Linked DNA regions of Formosa agariphila KMM 3901. The protein of the gene in region 1 interacts with the protein of each later gene in a pairwise test. Links are inferred from orthologs where the notes say so. Each region holds a gene or a part of one and is shown on either strand. Other genes may lie near its edges.

Region 1 (9,004 bases):
GTTGGATTACATACAGGTAATAATGTTTCTCTAACCTTTAAATCGGCTCCAGAAAATTTTGGATTTGCTTTTAAACGAATGGATTTAGAAGGAACGCCAGTAATAGAAGCAGATGCTACTTATGTTACAAATACAGAACGTGGAACATGCTTAGAGAAAAATGGTGTCATTATTCAAACATGCGAGCATGTGTTAGCGGCTTTAATAGGTTTAGATATTGATAATGTTTTAATAGAATTAAGTGCTGCTGAACCTCCAATTATGGATGGGTCTTCTAAATTTTTTGTAGAAGCTTTAGAAAACGCAGAAATATTAGAACAAGAAGCTTTTAGAGAAGAGTATGTAGTAACCGATGTAATTTCTTTTGTAAACGAAGATACAGGAAGCGAAATACTTTTAATGCCAGCTAAAGAATACCAAATTACTACTATGGTAGATTTTGGAACTAAAGTATTAGGTACTCAAAATGCAACTTTAAATCAAATTTCAGATTTCAAAAAAACCATTTCAGATTCTAGAACGTTTAGTTTTTTACATGAAATTGAAATGCTTTTAGAGCATGGGTTAATAAAAGGAGGCGATTTAAATAATGCCATAGTTTATGTAGATAAAGAATTATCTCCAGCAACGATGGAAAAATTAAAAGTTGCTTTTAAGAAAGATTCAATTGCGGTTAAACCTAACGGAATTTTAGATAATTTAACTTTACATCACCCTAATGAAGCAGCAAGACATAAATTGTTAGATGTTATAGGTGATTTAGCTTTAATAGGGACACGTATTAGAGGTAAGGTAATAGCAAATAAACCTGGACATTTTGTAAACACTCAGTTTGCAAAGAAGATGTCTAAAATTATAAAAAACGAAAGACGTAATAATGTTCCTTACGTAGATTTATCTCAGGAGCCATTAATGGATGTTAATCAAATTATGGATATGTTGCCTCACAGACAACCATTCCTATTGATTGACAAAATTTTTGAACTTTCAGAAACTGGGGTTATCGGTATGAAAAACGTAACGATGAACGAACCGTTTTTTGCAGGTCATTTTCCAGGAGCTCCAGTAATGCCTGGTGTTTTAATTGTTGAAGCAATGGCACAAACAGGTGGAATAATGGTATTAAGTACCGTTCCTGATCCAGAAAATTACCTTACATTTTTTATGAAAATTGATAAAGTGAAATTCAAACAAAAGGTTGTTCCAGGAGATACTTTAATTTTTAAATGTGACCTAATTACTCCAATTAGAAGAGGAATATGCCATATGCAAGGTTACGCTTATGCCAATGGAAAACTATGTGCAGAAGCAGAATTAATGGCTCAAATTTCAAAAGTAAAATAAAAAGCAACACATGAATCAACCTTTAGCTTACGTGCATCCCGGAGCGAAAATTGCAAAAAATGTAGTTATCGATCCGTTTACAACGATACATAATAATGTCGTAATAGGAGAAGGAACTTGGATTGGAAGTAATGTTACCATTATGGAAGGTGCTCGTATTGGAAAAAATTGTAACATTTTTCCAGGAGCAGTTATTTCTGGAGTCCCACAAGATCTTAAATATAACGACGAAGACACTTTAACGGTTATTGGTAACAATGTTACTATTCGTGAATGTGTAACCATTAATAGAGGGACTACAGATCGTATGAAAACTGTTATTGGCGATAATTGTTTAATTATGGCGTATTGCCATATCGCTCACGATTGTATAGTTGGAAAAAATTGTATTTTTTCTAATAACAGTACTTTAGCAGGACATATAACGCTTGGAGATTATGTGGTTTTAGCAGGAATGACGGCTGTACATCAATTTTGTTCTGTAGGAAACCATGCTTTTGTAACCGGCGGATCTTTAGTAAGAAAAGATGTGCCACCATTTGTAAAAGCTGCTCGTGAACCGTTATCTTATGTAGGGATTAATTCAGTAGGATTAAGACGTAGAGGATTTACTACAGAAAAAATTAGAGAAGTACAGGATATTTATCGTGTTTTATATCAGAAAAATTACAACAACACCCAAGCGGTAGAAATTATTGAAGCGGAGTGGGAAGCTACTCCAGAACGTGATGAAATCCTTCAATTTATAAGAGATTCACAACGCGGAATAATGAAAGGATATTTCAAATCAAACTAAAAAAATAGAATGGCAACAACATCAGATATTAGAAACGGATTATGCATAAGATATAATCATGATATTTTTAAAGTAATTGAATTTTTACACGTAAAACCTGGTAAAGGTCCTGCGTTTGTAAGAACAAAATTAAAGAGTGTAACAACAGGTAAAGTTATAGATAATACGTTTTCTGCAGGACACAAATTAGAAGATGTACGTGTAGAAACACATAAATTTCAATATTTATACCCAGAAGGTGATTTATATCACTTTATGAATGTTGAAGATTACACGCAAATTATGTTAAATGTAAATGCTTTAGATACTCCAGATTTATTAAAAGAAGGCGAAGTAGTTACTATTTTAATTAACTCTGAAGACGGTATGCCGCTTTCAGTAGATATGCCTGCTAGTGTTATTTTAGAAGTTACTGCAACAGAACCAGGAATTAAAGGAAACACTGCAACTAACGCAACTAAACCTGCAACAGTAGAAACTGGAGCTACAATTAATGTACCTTTATTTATTAATGAAGGCGATAAAATTAAAGTAGAAACAGATAAAGGAACGTACAAAGAAAGAGTTAAAGAATAATTCTTGTGAAGTTTCCTAATCCATATACATTAAAACAAATTGCAACCATTATTGGTTGTGAATTTGTTGGACATGATGAATTCCCTGTGCTTGGTATGAATGAAATTCATGTTGTAGAAGCAGGCGATATTGTATTTGTAGATCATCCGAAGTATTATAACAAGGCATTACAATCGGCAGCAACAATTGTTTTAATTAACAAAGAAGTTGAGTGTCCAGAAGGTAAGGCTTTATTAATTTCTGATGATCCTTTTAGAGACTTCAATAAATTGACTGAGTTTTTTAAACCATTCCAAAGCGCAAACCAAAGTGTTTCAGATTCAGTTCAAGTTGGTGAAGGCACTATAATTCAGCCTAACTGTTTTATTGGTCATAATGTAACTATTGGAAAAAATAGTATCATTCATTCAAACGTAAGTATTTATGACGATGCTGTTATTGGAGATAATGTTATTGTACACGCTGGAACTATTTTAGGAGCATCTGCTTTTTACTATAAAAATAGACCAGAAGGCTTCGATCAGTTAAAATCTGGTGGTCGCGTCGTTATTCAAGATAATGTGCATATTGGTGCGTTGTGTACAATAGACAAAGGTGTCACTGGAGATACAATAATTGGAGCAGGCTCTAAATTAGATAATCAAATTCAGGTTGGACACGATACTGTAATTGGTAAAAAGTGTTTAATAGCATCTCAAGTTGGAATTGCAGGTTGTGTAGTTATTGAAGATGAAGTAACTATTTGGGGACAAGTAGGTACAGCTAGTGGGATAAGAATAGGTGCCAAAGCTGTAATTATGGGACAAACTGGAGTTACAAAATCTGTAGAAGGTGGGAAAACTTATTTTGGTACACCTGTAGAAGAGTCTAGAAATAAACTCAAGGAATTTGCTATGTTAAGACAACTTCCTAAGATTATTGAAAAGTTAAAAGAGAATCAATAATTATTCAATAAATTGTCATTATTTAGCACTTTAAATAAAGTCTAAAAAAATCTTTAAATATAATTGTTAAAACTTTACATTTGTAAAGCTTTTAATAAAATAAAACAAACAAAAATGAGCGTTTTAGTAAATAAAAATTCGAAAATAATTGTTCAAGGGTTTACAGGAAGTGAAGGTACTTTTCACGCCGAGCAAATGATTGAATACGGAACTAATGTTGTAGGAGGAGTAACTCCAGGTAAAGGTGGTCAAACACATTTAGACAGACCTGTTTTTAACACAGTAAAAGATGCTGTAGAAAAAGCTGGTGCAGATACTACAATTATTTTTGTGCCGCCAGCATTTGCTGCCGATGCTATTATGGAAGCTGCAGATGCAGGTATTAAAGTAATTATTACAATTACAGAAGGAATTCCTGTTGCAGATATGATTAAAGCCGCGGATTATATTAAAGGTAAAGATTGTCGTTTAATTGGACCAAACTGTCCAGGTGTAATTACTCCTGGTGAAGCTAAAGTTGGTATTATGCCAGGTTTTGTATTCAAAAAAGGTCATGTTGGTATTGTATCTAAATCAGGTACTTTAACTTACGAAGCTGCAGACCAAGTTGTAAAACAAGGTTTAGGTATCACGACTGCTATTGGTATTGGTGGAGATCCAATTATTGGGACAACGACTAAAGAAGCTGTAGAACTTTTAATTAACGACCCAGAAACTGAAGCTGTTGTTATGATTGGTGAAATTGGAGGTCAATTAGAAGCAGATGCTGCAAACTGGTATAAAGCTAGTGGAAGTAAAAAACCAGTAGTTGGTTTTATCGCTGGTGAAACTGCTCCTGCTGGTCGTACTATGGGACACGCTGGTGCAATTGTAGGAGGTAGTGATGATACAGCTCAAGCTAAAAAAGCTATTATGGCTGCTTGTGGAATTCACGTTGTAGATTCTCCTGCTGAAATTGGTAAAAAAGTTGCTGAAGTTTTAGCACAATTAGCATAATATAAAACATGTTTAGCTAATTTATTGGCTAGATATAATATATAATACATCTTTTAAAATCCGTTAACTCGATACTGTTAACGGATTTTTTTATGGATATAATTTAATTTATAACAGAAACGCTAGAAAACCTCACAAATATTTGTGAGGTTTTTTTATACTGTCAGATTTTGAATTACTATCTTTGAGGTATTAATTTTTATCTAATTACACATGAAATTATTACAAGGAAAAACAGCAATTATTACAGGTGCAAGCCGCGGAATAGGTAAAGGAATTGCTCAAGTTTTTGCACAACATGGTGCAAATGTCGCATTCACTTATAGTTCTTCTGTAGAAGCTGCAAATGCTTTAGAAGCCGAATTAAATGGTTTAGGAATAAAAGCTAAAGGATACCAAAGTAATGCTGCTGATTTTAATGAAGCTCAAGCTTTAGCAGAAGAAGTTGTAAAAGAATTTGGAAGTATAGATATATTAATAAATAACGCAGGAATTACAAAAGACAACTTGTTAATGCGTATTAGCGAAGCAGATTTCGATCAAGTTATTGAAGTTAACTTGAAATCGGTTTTTAATATGACGAAAGCTGTACAACGTACTATGCTTAAACAACGTAAAGGGTCTATTATTAACATGAGTTCTGTAGTTGGTGTAAAAGGTAATGCTGGTCAGACTAACTATGCGGCGTCTAAAGCTGGAATTATCGGATTTTCAAAGTCTGTTGCTTTAGAATTAGGATCTAGAAATATTAGAAGTAATGTTGTGGCTCCAGGATTTATAGAAACAGAAATGACAGCAAAACTAGATGAAGCTACTGTTAAAGGTTGGAGAGAAGGTATTCCTTTAAAACGTGGTGGTACTCCAGACGATGTTGCTAATGTTTGTGTGTTTTTAGCAAGTGATTTAAGTGCGTATGTTACAGGACAAACGCTTAATGTAGATGGTGGAATGTTAACATAATATATGTCTATAGAAACAGTATTATATATAATTCTTGCTGGAATTGTAGCCCTTTTATTAGCTTTATTTCAGTATAAATATAAAGTGAAAAGCATGTCTAAACAGTACATGCTTTTCGCTTTTTTACGGTTTATTACCATTTTTTCTGTGCTCTTACTTTTAATCAATCCTAAGTTAGATCAACTTCAGTTAACTACAGAAAAACCAAAGCTATTAGTTGTTGTAGATAATTCTAATTCTATTACACAACTTAAACAAGATGCTAATGCTAAAGAAGTTGTTGAAAACATACGCTCACATTCAAATTTAAACAACAAATTTAATATTGAATATTTCACATTAGGTAAAACACTCAGCACTAGCGACACCTTAACTTTTCAAGACAAACAAACAGATATTGCATCGGCTTTAGATGCACTTCAGGATATTTATAAAGACGATGTCGCTCCAACCATTTTAATAAGTGATGGAAACCAAACATTTGGTAGTGATTATGAGTTTACAAATTATAGCAATCCCGTATATCCTATAATTTTGGGTGATACAACCCATTATGTCGACTTAAGCATTAGGCAGCTTAACGTAAATAAATACGCGTATTTAAAGAATAAATTCCCAGTTGAAACGATTCTTGTCTACAACGGGAAAGAGGCTGTAAATACTGTTTTTACAGTAACTAGTGGTGAGCAAACGGTGTATTCTAAAAATATATCTTTCAGTGAAACTCAGAACTCAGAAGTATTAAACTTTACACTACCAGCAAATCATGTTGGCACATCAACATATAAAGCCCATTTAAAACCATTAGACACTGAAAAAAACACAGTTAATAATATAAAAAACTTTGCTGTTGAAGTTATAGACGAGCAAATGAATATTGCTGTAATTTCTACTTTTTATCATCCCGATTTAGGTATGCTTAAGAAAAGTATTGAAAGTAATGAACAACGTTCAGTTACTATTTTAAAGCCTAATGAAATAAAATCTAAATTGAATGATTTTAATTTAGTGATTCTATACCAACCTAATAATCAGTTTAAATTTATTTTCGATGCAATTAAGGCAGAGAATAAAAATGCTTTTATTATTTCAGGAACACATACAGATTGGTTCTTCTTAAATAATCAGTCTAATGTGTATGAACATGATATTACAGCGCAGTCTGAAGTTTATCAAGGTGTCTTTAATACTAATTATTCCATGTTTATTGTAGACGATTTAAACTTCGATATGTTTCCTCCATTAAATTCTAGCTTTGGAGATTTAACCTTTTTTGGTCCTTACGAGACTTTACTTTATAAAAAATATGGAAACTTAACCACCGAACAACCGTTATTAGCCACTTTTGAAATTAATGGTAGGCGAGAGGCGCTGTTGTTAGGCGAGAACATATGGCAATGGCGAGCGCAAAGTTTTTTAAACGAAAAGTCGTTTCATATGTTCGATAATTTTGTAGGAAAGTTAATTCAGTATTTAGCGTCTACTAAACGAAAAACACGTTTGATTCTCGATTTCGAATCGTTTTACGAAGGTGTAAATAATGTGATCATCAAAGCGCAGTTTTTTAATAAGAACTACGAATTTGACGGACGAGAAACACTTCAAATAAAAGTAAAAAATAAAGAAACAGACGAGGAGACGGAATTGCCTTTCGTGCTTAAAAACAACAATTATCAAGTAGATTTAAGTCATTTATCAGCATCTAATTACGACTTTACCGTAAGCGCAATTAACGAAAAGATTTCAAAATCTGGAAGCTTTACAGTTTTAGAATATAATGTAGAGCAACAGTTTTTAAACGCCAATGTTTCTAAGTTAAATGTATTAGCAAATAAAACAAGCGGAACGTCTTATTTTATAGATAGTTACGATTCAGTTTTTAATGAATTAATTTCTAGTAAAAAATATACTAGCATTCAAAAAAGTACAAAGACCACTCAAGGTTTAATTGATTGGAAATATGTGCTAGGAATCATAGTTTTCTGCTTATCTTTAGAGTGGTTTTTAAGAAAATATAACGGATTAACTTAATAAAAATATAATGGATAAATTACCTAAAATTGCATTGCCTATTCTTGTTGCTATCGTAGCAGTAATCATATTAATTTCAAAATCGGCTATCACCATAAACTCAGGGGAAGCTGGAGTATTATATAGAACATTTGATGACGGAGTTGTTACAGATGAACCACCTTTAGGTGAAGGGTTTCATGTTGTTGCGCCTTGGAACAGAGTTTTTATTTACGAAGTGAGACAACAAGAAATTTACGAAAAAATGAATGTGTTATCTTCTAATGGATTAGATATTAAATTAGAAGCTTCAGCGTGGTTTCAACCACAATTCGAAAATTTAGGAAAACTTCACCAAGAAAAAAGTGAAATGTATAAAGAACGTATTTTACTTCCTGCCATTCGTTCGGCAGCAAGAAGTGTAGTGGGACGTTATACACCAGAACAATTATATTCTAGTAAGCGTGATGCAATTCAGCAAGAAATTTTTGATGAAACAAAAAGTATTGTAGCTGATCAATACATTCAATTAAATCAGATATTAGTTAGAGATGTAACATTACCTTCTACAATTAAAGATGCTATCGAGCGTAAATTAAAGCAAGAGCAAGAATCTTTAGAATATGAATTTAGATTAGTTACAGCTCAAAAAGAAGCTCAGAAACAAATTATTGAAGCACAAGGTAAAGCTGATGCAAACAGAATTTTAAGTGAGTCTTTAAATGATAAAATTTTACAAGATAAAGGAATTGAAGCTACAGTTAAATTATCTGAATCTCCAAATTCTAAAGTCATTGTAATTGGTTCAGGTGATAGCGGATTACCGATTATACTTGGAAATCAATAATTAATTAATATTTTTTAGTTTAAAACTTGCATAAGTGTTTTAAATTTTTGAATATTTGTGTATAACAAAAAAAGAACATGAACTTTATTCAATTACATCATCATCATTTTCATACTTGTACTTAGACGAGCTGAAAGTGTATTGAATAATTTTCAAAATAATATATTTTTAAACCCCGTTTGAGTTAATCAGATGGGGTTTTTATTTTTCTCCATATGATGTTACTCAAACCACATTAATCAACAAAATGAGTAAATTAAAAATTGCAGTCCAAAAATCAGGTCGACTTTACGACGAATCTATGCAAATCCTTAAAGACATAGGAATTTCTATAGATAATGGAAGAGATCAATTAAAAGCATCGGCTAAAAATTTCCCTTTAGAGGTGTTTTATTTACGTAACGGAGATATTCCTCAGTATTTAAAAGATGGTGTTGTAGATGCCGCTATTATTGGTGAGAATGTTTTAATTGAAAAAGGTGGAGACATCCAAATTGTACAAAAATTAGGATTTTCGTCTTGCAAGGTTTC
Region 2 (8,879 bases), 860 kb from region 1 along the record:
CGGGTAACAAATAAACAGAACACCACAATATGTTCTGTTATAGACCCAATTAATATTGAAGTATTTCTTGAGCCAGAGTTTAATAAAACTGATTTTTTCGCCTGTGATGTAGAAGTTTTTCCTTTAAATTCGATAGCATTAGACGACTTATTAGTGAATTATGTTGACACTGAAATTGAAGTTAACTATTACGATGAAAAAGGGGCTTTATACCTTTCTAACGCCTCTATTGACGTGCCTTATGGTACAACCGTAACGATTTATGCGACTGCTATAAATATAAATAACTCGAAATGTAGTAACATAGATTCAGACGGTAATCCTATCCGTCAGCCCATAACTCTAGAAACAGCAGAGACTCCTGACCCTGTTCCTTTTGATTTACCTGTATGTGTTGTTTCTGGACAAGAAAATACAGAAATTGATTTATCAATGGTTGCCGATAACATCGAAAACGTTGCAGGTGTACCTTTAGAAATCTCATTTTATCAGAATAAAGCTGATGCAGAAGCATCTCAATATAACTTTATTGATACAAGTGTTCCGTATTCTATTTCAACGTCACAAACACTACAAAACTTATTTGTTCAGATTAAAAATCCGGGTACTGAGTGCTTTATAGTACAAACCATGTTAATCAAAATAAATGACATTCCAGATTTCACAAAAGCAACTATTGCACCCTCTTGTGCTACAGATTACATCGGGGATAATATACTATTTGATTTATCGGAATCTATATTAGATATTAATGTAAAAACGGGTTATAAATATCCTATCATTTATTATTTCGAAGATGAAAATGATGCGAACACATTAAATCTTTCAAATCAAATTACGAATTCATTAGAGACTGATCAAACTTACATAAAACCCATTACTATTAATACTATTTATGTAGTCGCCCAAGATCCAGATAACGATTGTTACGAAATACAACCCTTAGAACTTCTTGTAAATTATCCACCACCTACAAAAGACATCTCAGAATTTCAATTCTGCGAGGATGGTACAGGTATTCTAGACTTAAGTGTAATAGATAACCAATTGGTATACGATTTAAATGCCAGTACAATTACATATCATAAAACCTCTGCAGATGCTTATGCAGGAAGTAATCCATTAAAAAATATTTACGATTATGTCACTAATGGTTTAAACGTTTTTCCCAGAGTGCAAGATAATATCAACGGTTGTTTTATTGTAAAGCCCATAACATTAATTCCAAATCCTAATGCAGTTGCATTAAATGTTACGGCTACGGCTACATTTTTTCAAAATTCAAACACAATCACGGTTACAGCTAGCGGTGGAGCAGGTAATTATTGGTACAGTTTAGATAATGGTCAATTTCAAACCTCTAATATTTTCGAAAATGCAACTATTGGTGAGCGCGCAATTTCGGTTAAAGATGAAAGTGGTTGTGGCGAAGGTTATACAACTGTCGTGGTTATCGATATTCCTAAGTTCTTCACACCAAACCAAGATGGCTTCCACGACACCTGGCACATTATCGGGATTGAATCTTTAGATCAAGTAGAAATTAAAATTTTCGACCGGTATGGTAAATTACTTAAAATACTAAATAGAAATAACAACCCAACTTTTGAAACCGGCTGGGATGGCACTTATAACGGTGCGCCCATGCCAACCAACGACTATTGGTATACAGCCAGTATAAACCATAATGGAAGATATTTTAAACGCAAGGGACACTTCACTTTAAAACGATAACAAAACAGCGCGTTACTTTTATTTTTCTCCATTCAAAATGTTTAAATTTGTGATATGCGATTTAAAATAAAATCAGAATTCGAGCCTACCGGAGATCAGCCTACAGCGATTAAAAAATTAACGCAAGGGATTAACTCCGATGAAAAATTTCAAACATTATTAGGAGTTACTGGTTCAGGAAAAACCTTTACTGTTGCTAATGTTATTCAGGAAGTACAACGCCCTACCCTAGTTTTAGCTCATAATAAAACATTGGCTGCGCAACTGTATTCAGAATTTAAGCAATTTTTTCCAGATAATGCTGTAGAGTACTTTGTGTCTTACTACGATTATTATCAGCCGGAAGCTTACATTCCTGTTTCTGGAACCTATATAGAAAAGGATTTATCTATAAACGAAGAAATTGAAAAACTACGATTAAGCACCACCTCATCTTTACTTTCTGGTCGTCGCGATGTATTAGTGGTTGCTTCGGTATCTTGTTTATACGGAATTGGAAACCCTGTAGAATTCCAGAAAAATGTAATTACTTTAGAGCGTGATCAAGTTATTTCTAGAACTAAATTATTGCACAGCTTAGTACAGAGTTTATATTCGAGAACAGAAGCCGAATTTAATCATGGAAGTTTCAGAATTAAAGGAGATACTGTAGATATTTTTCCAAGTTATGCTGATGATGCTTATAGAATTCACTTTTTCGGAGATGAAATTGAAGAAATTGAAGTGTTCGATGTGCAAACCAACGAAGTCATAGAAAAGTACGACCGTCTAACCATCTATCCCGCAAACATGTTTGTAACGTCTCCAGATGTCCTACAAAATGCGATTAAAGATATTCAGGATGATTTGGTAAAACAACACGATTATTTTAAAGATATTGGAAAACATTTAGAAGCAAAACGATTAAAAGAACGTACCGAATTCGATTTAGAAATGATTCGAGAACTAGGTTACTGTTCTGGTATCGAAAATTATTCAAGATATTTAGACGGCCGCCAACCGGGTACGCGCCCCTTCTGTTTGTTAGACTATTTCCCAGATGATTTTTTAATGGTAGTTGACGAAAGTCACGTCACGATTTCACAAGTTCATGCCATGTATGGTGGCGATAGAAGCAGAAAAGAAAACTTAGTAGATTACGGTTTTAGATTGCCAGCAGCAATGGATAACAGACCGCTTAAATTTGAAGAGTTTGAAGCACTTCAAAACCAAGTTATTTATGTAAGTGCGACGCCTGCAGATTATGAATTAGAAAAAAGTGACGGAGTTTATGTGGAACAAGTTATTCGCCCTACTGGACTTTTAGATCCTATAATTGAAGTTCGACCAAGTTTAAATCAGATTGATGATTTAATAGAAGAAATTCAACTTCGTATAGAACAAGATGAGCGGACTTTAGTAACGACGCTTACAAAGCGTATGGCAGAAGAATTAACGAAATACTTAGATCGCATTCAAATCCGTTGCCGATATATACATAGTGATGTGGACACCTTAGAGCGTGTAGAAATCATGCAAGATTTACGTAAAGGATTGTTCGATGTATTAGTGGGTGTAAACTTACTTCGTGAAGGATTAGATTTACCAGAAGTATCTCTAGTTGCCATTTTAGATGCAGATAAAGAAGGCTTTTTACGTTCGGCACGATCTTTAACACAAACGGTAGGTCGAGCAGCACGGAACCTAAATGGTAAGGCTATAATGTATGCAGATAAGATTACCAAAAGTATGCAGAAAACTATAGACGAAACCGAATACAGACGTGAGAAACAAATTAATTATAACACAGCTAATAATATGGTACCAAGAGCACTAAACAAAAGTTTAGACAGTGCCTTAGCTAAAAATTCTGTGAGTACTTACAGTTACGAGTTGGAGGCATTAAAAGCAGCAGAACCTGAAAGTGAGTATTTAACGAAACCTCAATTAGAACAAAATATTAGAGACAGAAGAAAATTAATGGAAGTAGCAGCCAAAGATTTAGACTTTATGCAAGCGGCTAAATTTCGCGATGAAATTAAACATTATCAAGACAAGCTTGAAAAATTAAAACACTAATTAATTATACTGAACTTTAAAAATATCGATTAATACCTCTGGCGGTACACATTTATTAGGAAACCCATCCATTAAATAAAGTACTCTGTTAATAGACTCATGACTTAAGCCCATTGTTAATCCGAAGTTATAAAGTTTTACAAGTTCCTTTTTGGTACGCTCGTTTTCTAAGTTCATTAATAATACTAAGCGGTGAAACTGAATAATCCGTTCGCTATAAGACTCGACATTCTTATAAGCGATTGGATGCTTCATAAGATATTCGAAATCTGACCTACAAATGTCTAGTTGTTGAGACACCCCAAGCAGAAACTTATATTTCTTACATTTAACTTCCGTATCTGTTTTAGCAAAAGCTATCATTTCGGAAAGCAGACTCAGTTTTTCAACGCGATTTATCATGTTAAGACACCCTTAATATTTATAACATAAAGTTAATTATAATAGATATTTTATAATCGTAGATAAAATGTAACTTGTCGAAAATATAAAAAACTTTAATCGACTAAACCTTACAGAAAAACGGAAATAGTATATTTAAAAGTTACTTTTACAGTGGTTTTTAGATTAAAATCGAACGTTTATAAACGAAAAAACAAATTCGTAATCGCTTAATTGACAGTAATTTAAACCAATTAATAATTACTAAAAATTTTATTTTTTTTATCCGTTTAAAACAATTTTATAACAAACTTCTAGTAAAGCAGATGTTTTCGAAATTTTAAAATATTTTTACAAAAAAATCCAAACAAGAAAAAAACAGCAATATGACTAATAATGATGTTCTTAAAAAGTTACGTGTTGCTCTTAAATTAAGAGACGACGATATCGTAAAGATTCTAGAATTAGTAGATTTTAGAATTAGTAAAAGTGAATTAGGTGCATTTTTCAGAAAGGAAGATCATCCAAAATACATGGAGTGTGGTGACCAAATTTTAAGAAATTTCTTAAACGGATTAGTTATTCATATGCGTGGGCCATTACCAAAGAAAATTGCCTCTAAAACTAAAGTAGCAGATAAATCTTCAGAAAAAAAGGTCTCGACAAAGAAACCTGATTATAAAAAATCGGAATCAATTAAACCAAAGTCAAATAAAAAAGCGTCTAACAAATAAGTTAGACGCTTTTTTTATAATGTATTCAGTGTTTTAGACTATGCTAAAACTTCTTGTACTTTATCTGCAGCTTCTTGGAATTGAGTAGCACTCATTACATCTAATCCAGAATTATCAATTAATTCTTTAGCAACATCTGCATTGGTACCTTGTAAACGTACAATAATTGGCACGTTAATGTTACCCATGTTTTTGTATGCATCTATTACTCCTTGTGCAACTCTGTCACAACGTACAATACCACCAAAAATGTTGATAAGGATTGCTTTTACGTTAGGGTCTTTTAAAATAATTTTAAAAGCAGCCTCTACACGAGCAGCATCAGCAGTACCTCCAACATCTAAAAAGTTAGCTGGTTCTCCACCTGCTTGCTTAATTAAATCCATAGTCGCCATAGCTAAACCAGCTCCGTTAACCATACAACCCACGTTTCCGTCTAGGTCTACATAGTTTAAACCAAGTTTACCAGCTTCTACTTCAATTGCACTTTCTTCACGTATATCACGTAAATCAAGATAGTTTTTATGTCTGTATAATGCATTGTCATCTATAGTAACTTTAGCATCTACAGCAAGAATTTTATTATCGCTAGTTTTTAAAACTGGGTTAATTTCAAATAAAGAAGAATCAGATTGTACGTAAGCTGTATACAGATTAGTAACAAACTTTGTCATTTCTTTAAAAGCATTTCCAGATAACCCTAAGTTAAACGCAACGCGTCTTGCTTGGAAAGGTAAAATACCTACAGCAGGGTCTATTTCTTCAGTAAAAATTAAATGCGGAGTTTCTTCAGCAACAGTTTCAATATCCATTCCACCTTCAGTAGAATACATAATCATATTGCGACCAGTAGAACGATTTAATAAAACAGATACGTAAAATTCTTCTGTTTCAGATTCTCCAGGGTAGTATACATCTTCAGCAACTAATACTTGGTGTACTCTTTTACCTTCTGCAGAAGTTTGTGGTGTTACTAGGTCCATCCCTATAATCTCACCAGAAATTTTCTCTACCTCTTGTAAATTCTTGGCTAATTTTACTCCGCCTCCTTTACCACGTCCACCTGCGTGAACTTGGGCTTTAACAACGTACCAGCTTGTTCCTGTTTCCGAAGTTAATTGTTTTGCAGCTACAACAGCATCTTGAGCACTTTTTGCTACGATACCGCGTTGTATACGTACGCCAAAACTATTTAAAATTTCTTTTCCTTGATATTCGTGTAAGTTCATTGGTATTTTAATTTATTGCCTCACAAATGTAAACAACCCTTAGGTTTTAACCAATATTTTTTACCATCTAATATTAGATATTATTAATTCTCTATTCTTTTCTTTATTTTTTTGACAAATAATAGGTATTAAACTGACAAAAACTTTATAGATTTGCGGCGAATTTAATTTATCATAAAATGAATAATAACACTTTATTAAAAATTGCAAACGACTTTGGAAGTCCGGTGTATGTGTACGACTCTGAAAAAATAGTGTCTCAGTATAAACGTTTAACATCTGCATTTAATAAGGTGAAACAGCTAAAAGTGAACTATGCCGTAAAAGCGTTATCTAATATTTCGATTTTGAAATTAATGAAAAACCTTGGTGCCGGATTAGATACTGTGTCTATTCAAGAAGTTCAATTGGGATTAAAAGCTGGGTTTTCTGCCGAACAAATTATCTTTACTCCAAATGGTGTGTCTTTAGAAGAAATAGAAGAGGCTTCTAAATTAGGCGTACAAATTAATATAGACAACTTATCTATTTTAGAGCAATTCGGTACAAAACATCCTAAAGTTCCTGTTTGTATTCGTATTAATCCGCATGTTATGGCTGGAGGAAATGCTAATATCTCTGTAGGACACATCGATTCTAAATTTGGAATCTCTGTACATCAAATTCCACATATTTTAAGAATTGTAGAAAATACAGGCATGCATATTAACGGAATACACATGCATACAGGTAGTGATATTTTAGATATCGATGTCTTTTTATATGCTAGTGAAATTTTATTCGATACAGCTAAACATTTTAAAGACTTAGACTTTTTAGATTTCGGTTCTGGTTTTAAAGTACCTTATTCTAAAGGGGATATTGAAACAAACATTGAAGAATTCGGAACTAAACTAACAAAGCGTTTTAACGAATTTTGTAAAGAATACGGAAAAGAATTAACCTTAGGTTTCGAGCCAGGAAAATTTTTAGTAAGTGAATCTGGAGTATTTTTAGCAAAAGTAAATGCTGTAAAGCAAACTACTTCTACTGTATTTGCGCAAATAGACTCTGGTTTTAACCATTTAATCCGTCCGATGCTTTACGGATCACAACACGTTATTACTAACATTTCTAACCCAAAAGGTCGCGAACGTTTTTACTCTGTTGTAGGTTATATTTGTGAAACAGACACTTTTGCAAACAACCGTAGAATTAATGAAATTACAGAAGGAGATATCCTTGGATTCCAAAATGCTGGTGCCTATTGTTATTCTATGGCTTCTAACTATAATTCACGTTTTCGTCCTGCCGAAGTACTTTGGCATAAAGACAAAGCCTTATTAATTAGAGAAAGAGAAACTTTCGAGGACATTATAAAAAATCAAATCGAAGTCACTTTATAAATTAGAAAGCGTTAACTTGTATAGTTAACGCTTTTTTTATAACCTGATTTAAATAGAATATCCTGCTAAAACAACTAAGTAAAACCTAGTACATTTTAGCAGGATATTTTTTTGAAAATTTTTATTGTTTATTCCGCTTCAATTAAATCGGAATTGTAAAAACCTCCCATATTTGTTTTTCGTTTTGCAGATTGCTCTACAATTAAATTTGCAATTGAATTTAAATTACGCAGTTCGCAAATCTGAACAGATAATTTAGACCCCACATACAAATCTTGTGTAGAATCTTCTACATAACGTAAATGTTTAGAAGCTTCTTTTAGCTTACTGTTTGTTCTGACTATGGCCACTAAATCGGACATAATATGCTGAATCGTATTTCTGTAATGCGTAATTAGAATTAGTTCTTTTGGTGTAGATGTTCCATCATCGTTCCAATCTGGAGCATTAACATTAACAGGCTTAACAAGATCAACATGTTCTATAATATGGTCGGCAATGTGGTTGGCATACACCAACGCTTCTAACAAAGAGTTCGAAGCCAAACGATTTGCACCATGTAAACCGGTACTCGTACATTCACCTGCGGCATATAAATCCTCTATAGTAGTTTCACCTTTAGTGTTTACCTCAACTCCTCCACATGCGTAATGGCAAGCAGGGACAACAGGAATCATATGTTTTCTAATATCTATTCCTATACCTAAGCATTTCTCGTTAATATTAGGAAAATGTTTAATAAAGGCATCATAATCCAGGTGCGTACAATCTAAATACACATGACGCTCACCTGTGGTATGAATTTCGTTATCTATGGCTCTTGCAACAATATCGCGCGGTGCTAATTCGGCACGCTCATCAATATCAAGCATAAAGCGTTCTCCTTTTTTATTTTTCAAATAAGCTCCAAATCCACGAACAGCTTCCGAAATTAAAAACGAAGGACTTTGTTCTGGCTCGAATAAAGCAGTAGGATGAAATTGTACAAACTCCATATCTTTTATTCTTGCTAAAGCACGGTATGCCATAGCAATTCCATCGCCTGTAGCGATTAACGGATTGGTTGTAGAAGCATACACCTGACCAATTCCTCCTGCACATAAAATAGTTTTATTCGCAATATAAGGTTCAATAGCATTGGTTTTTTGGTTCATTATATATGCACCATAACACCTAATATTATGTCCTTCTTCAAACTCTGAATCTTTTAACTGGTGATCTGTAATTAAATCGATGGCGAAATGATACGGTAAAACTTTTATATTTTCTAAACTAGCCACCTGATCTAAAAGTGTGCGCTCAATTTCTAAACCCGTAATGTCTTTATGATGAATAATACGATTTGCCGAATGTCCGCC

The links.
Region 2: the proteins of sucD (region 1) and sucC interact in binary tests that used the Escherichia coli proteins (3 or more experiments, as listed by UniProt). The link is inferred for Formosa agariphila KMM 3901 from one-to-one orthologs.

What each region holds. Positions count from the first base shown.
Region 1 is NZ_HG315671.1:1,723,744-1,732,747, forward strand. What follows is about bases 2,794-5,715. They hold sucD (succinate--CoA ligase subunit alpha), read left to right. Parts: upstream 2,794-3,774; coding sequence 3,775-4,656; downstream 4,657-5,715. Other genes in these bases: BN863_RS07390 (UDP-3-O-(3-hydroxymyristoyl)glucosamine N-acyltransferase), read left to right, coding at 2,794-3,660; fabG (3-oxoacyl-[acyl-carrier-protein] reductase), read left to right, coding at 4,870-5,616; BN863_RS07405 (hypothetical protein), read left to right, coding at 5,620-5,715. Also shown: BN863_RS07375 (bifunctional UDP-3-O-[3-hydroxymyristoyl] N-acetylglucosamine deacetylase/3-hydroxyacyl-ACP dehydratase), read left to right, coding at 1-1,344; lpxA (acyl-ACP--UDP-N-acetylglucosamine O-acyltransferase), read left to right, coding at 1,355-2,140; efp (elongation factor P), read left to right, coding at 2,150-2,716; more of BN863_RS07390, read left to right, coding at 2,722-2,793; more of BN863_RS07405, read left to right, coding at 5,716-7,647; BN863_RS07410 (prohibitin family protein), read left to right, coding at 7,658-8,473; hisG (ATP phosphoribosyltransferase), read left to right, coding at 8,721-9,004. UniProt on the Escherichia coli protein: Succinyl-CoA synthetase functions in the citric acid cycle (TCA), coupling the hydrolysis of succinyl-CoA to the synthesis of either ATP or GTP and thus represents the only step of substrate-level phosphorylation in the TCA.
Region 2 is NZ_HG315671.1:865,238-874,116, reverse strand. What follows is about bases 4,042-6,838. They hold sucC (ADP-forming succinate--CoA ligase subunit beta), read right to left. Parts: upstream 6,137-6,838; coding sequence 4,946-6,136; downstream 4,042-4,945. Other genes in these bases: lysA (diaminopimelate decarboxylase), read left to right, coding at 6,316-6,838; BN863_RS03775 (DUF1456 family protein), read left to right, coding at 4,560-4,907; BN863_RS03780 (hypothetical protein), read right to left, coding at 4,042-4,194. In the rest of the region: BN863_RS03790 (T9SS type B sorting domain-containing protein), read left to right, coding at 1-1,734; excinuclease ABC subunit UvrB, read left to right, coding at 1,789-3,792; more of BN863_RS03780, read right to left, coding at 3,793-4,041; more of lysA, read left to right, coding at 6,839-7,521; nadB (L-aspartate oxidase), read right to left, coding at 7,650-8,879. UniProt on the Escherichia coli protein: Succinyl-CoA synthetase functions in the citric acid cycle (TCA), coupling the hydrolysis of succinyl-CoA to the synthesis of either ATP or GTP and thus represents the only step of substrate-level phosphorylation in the TCA.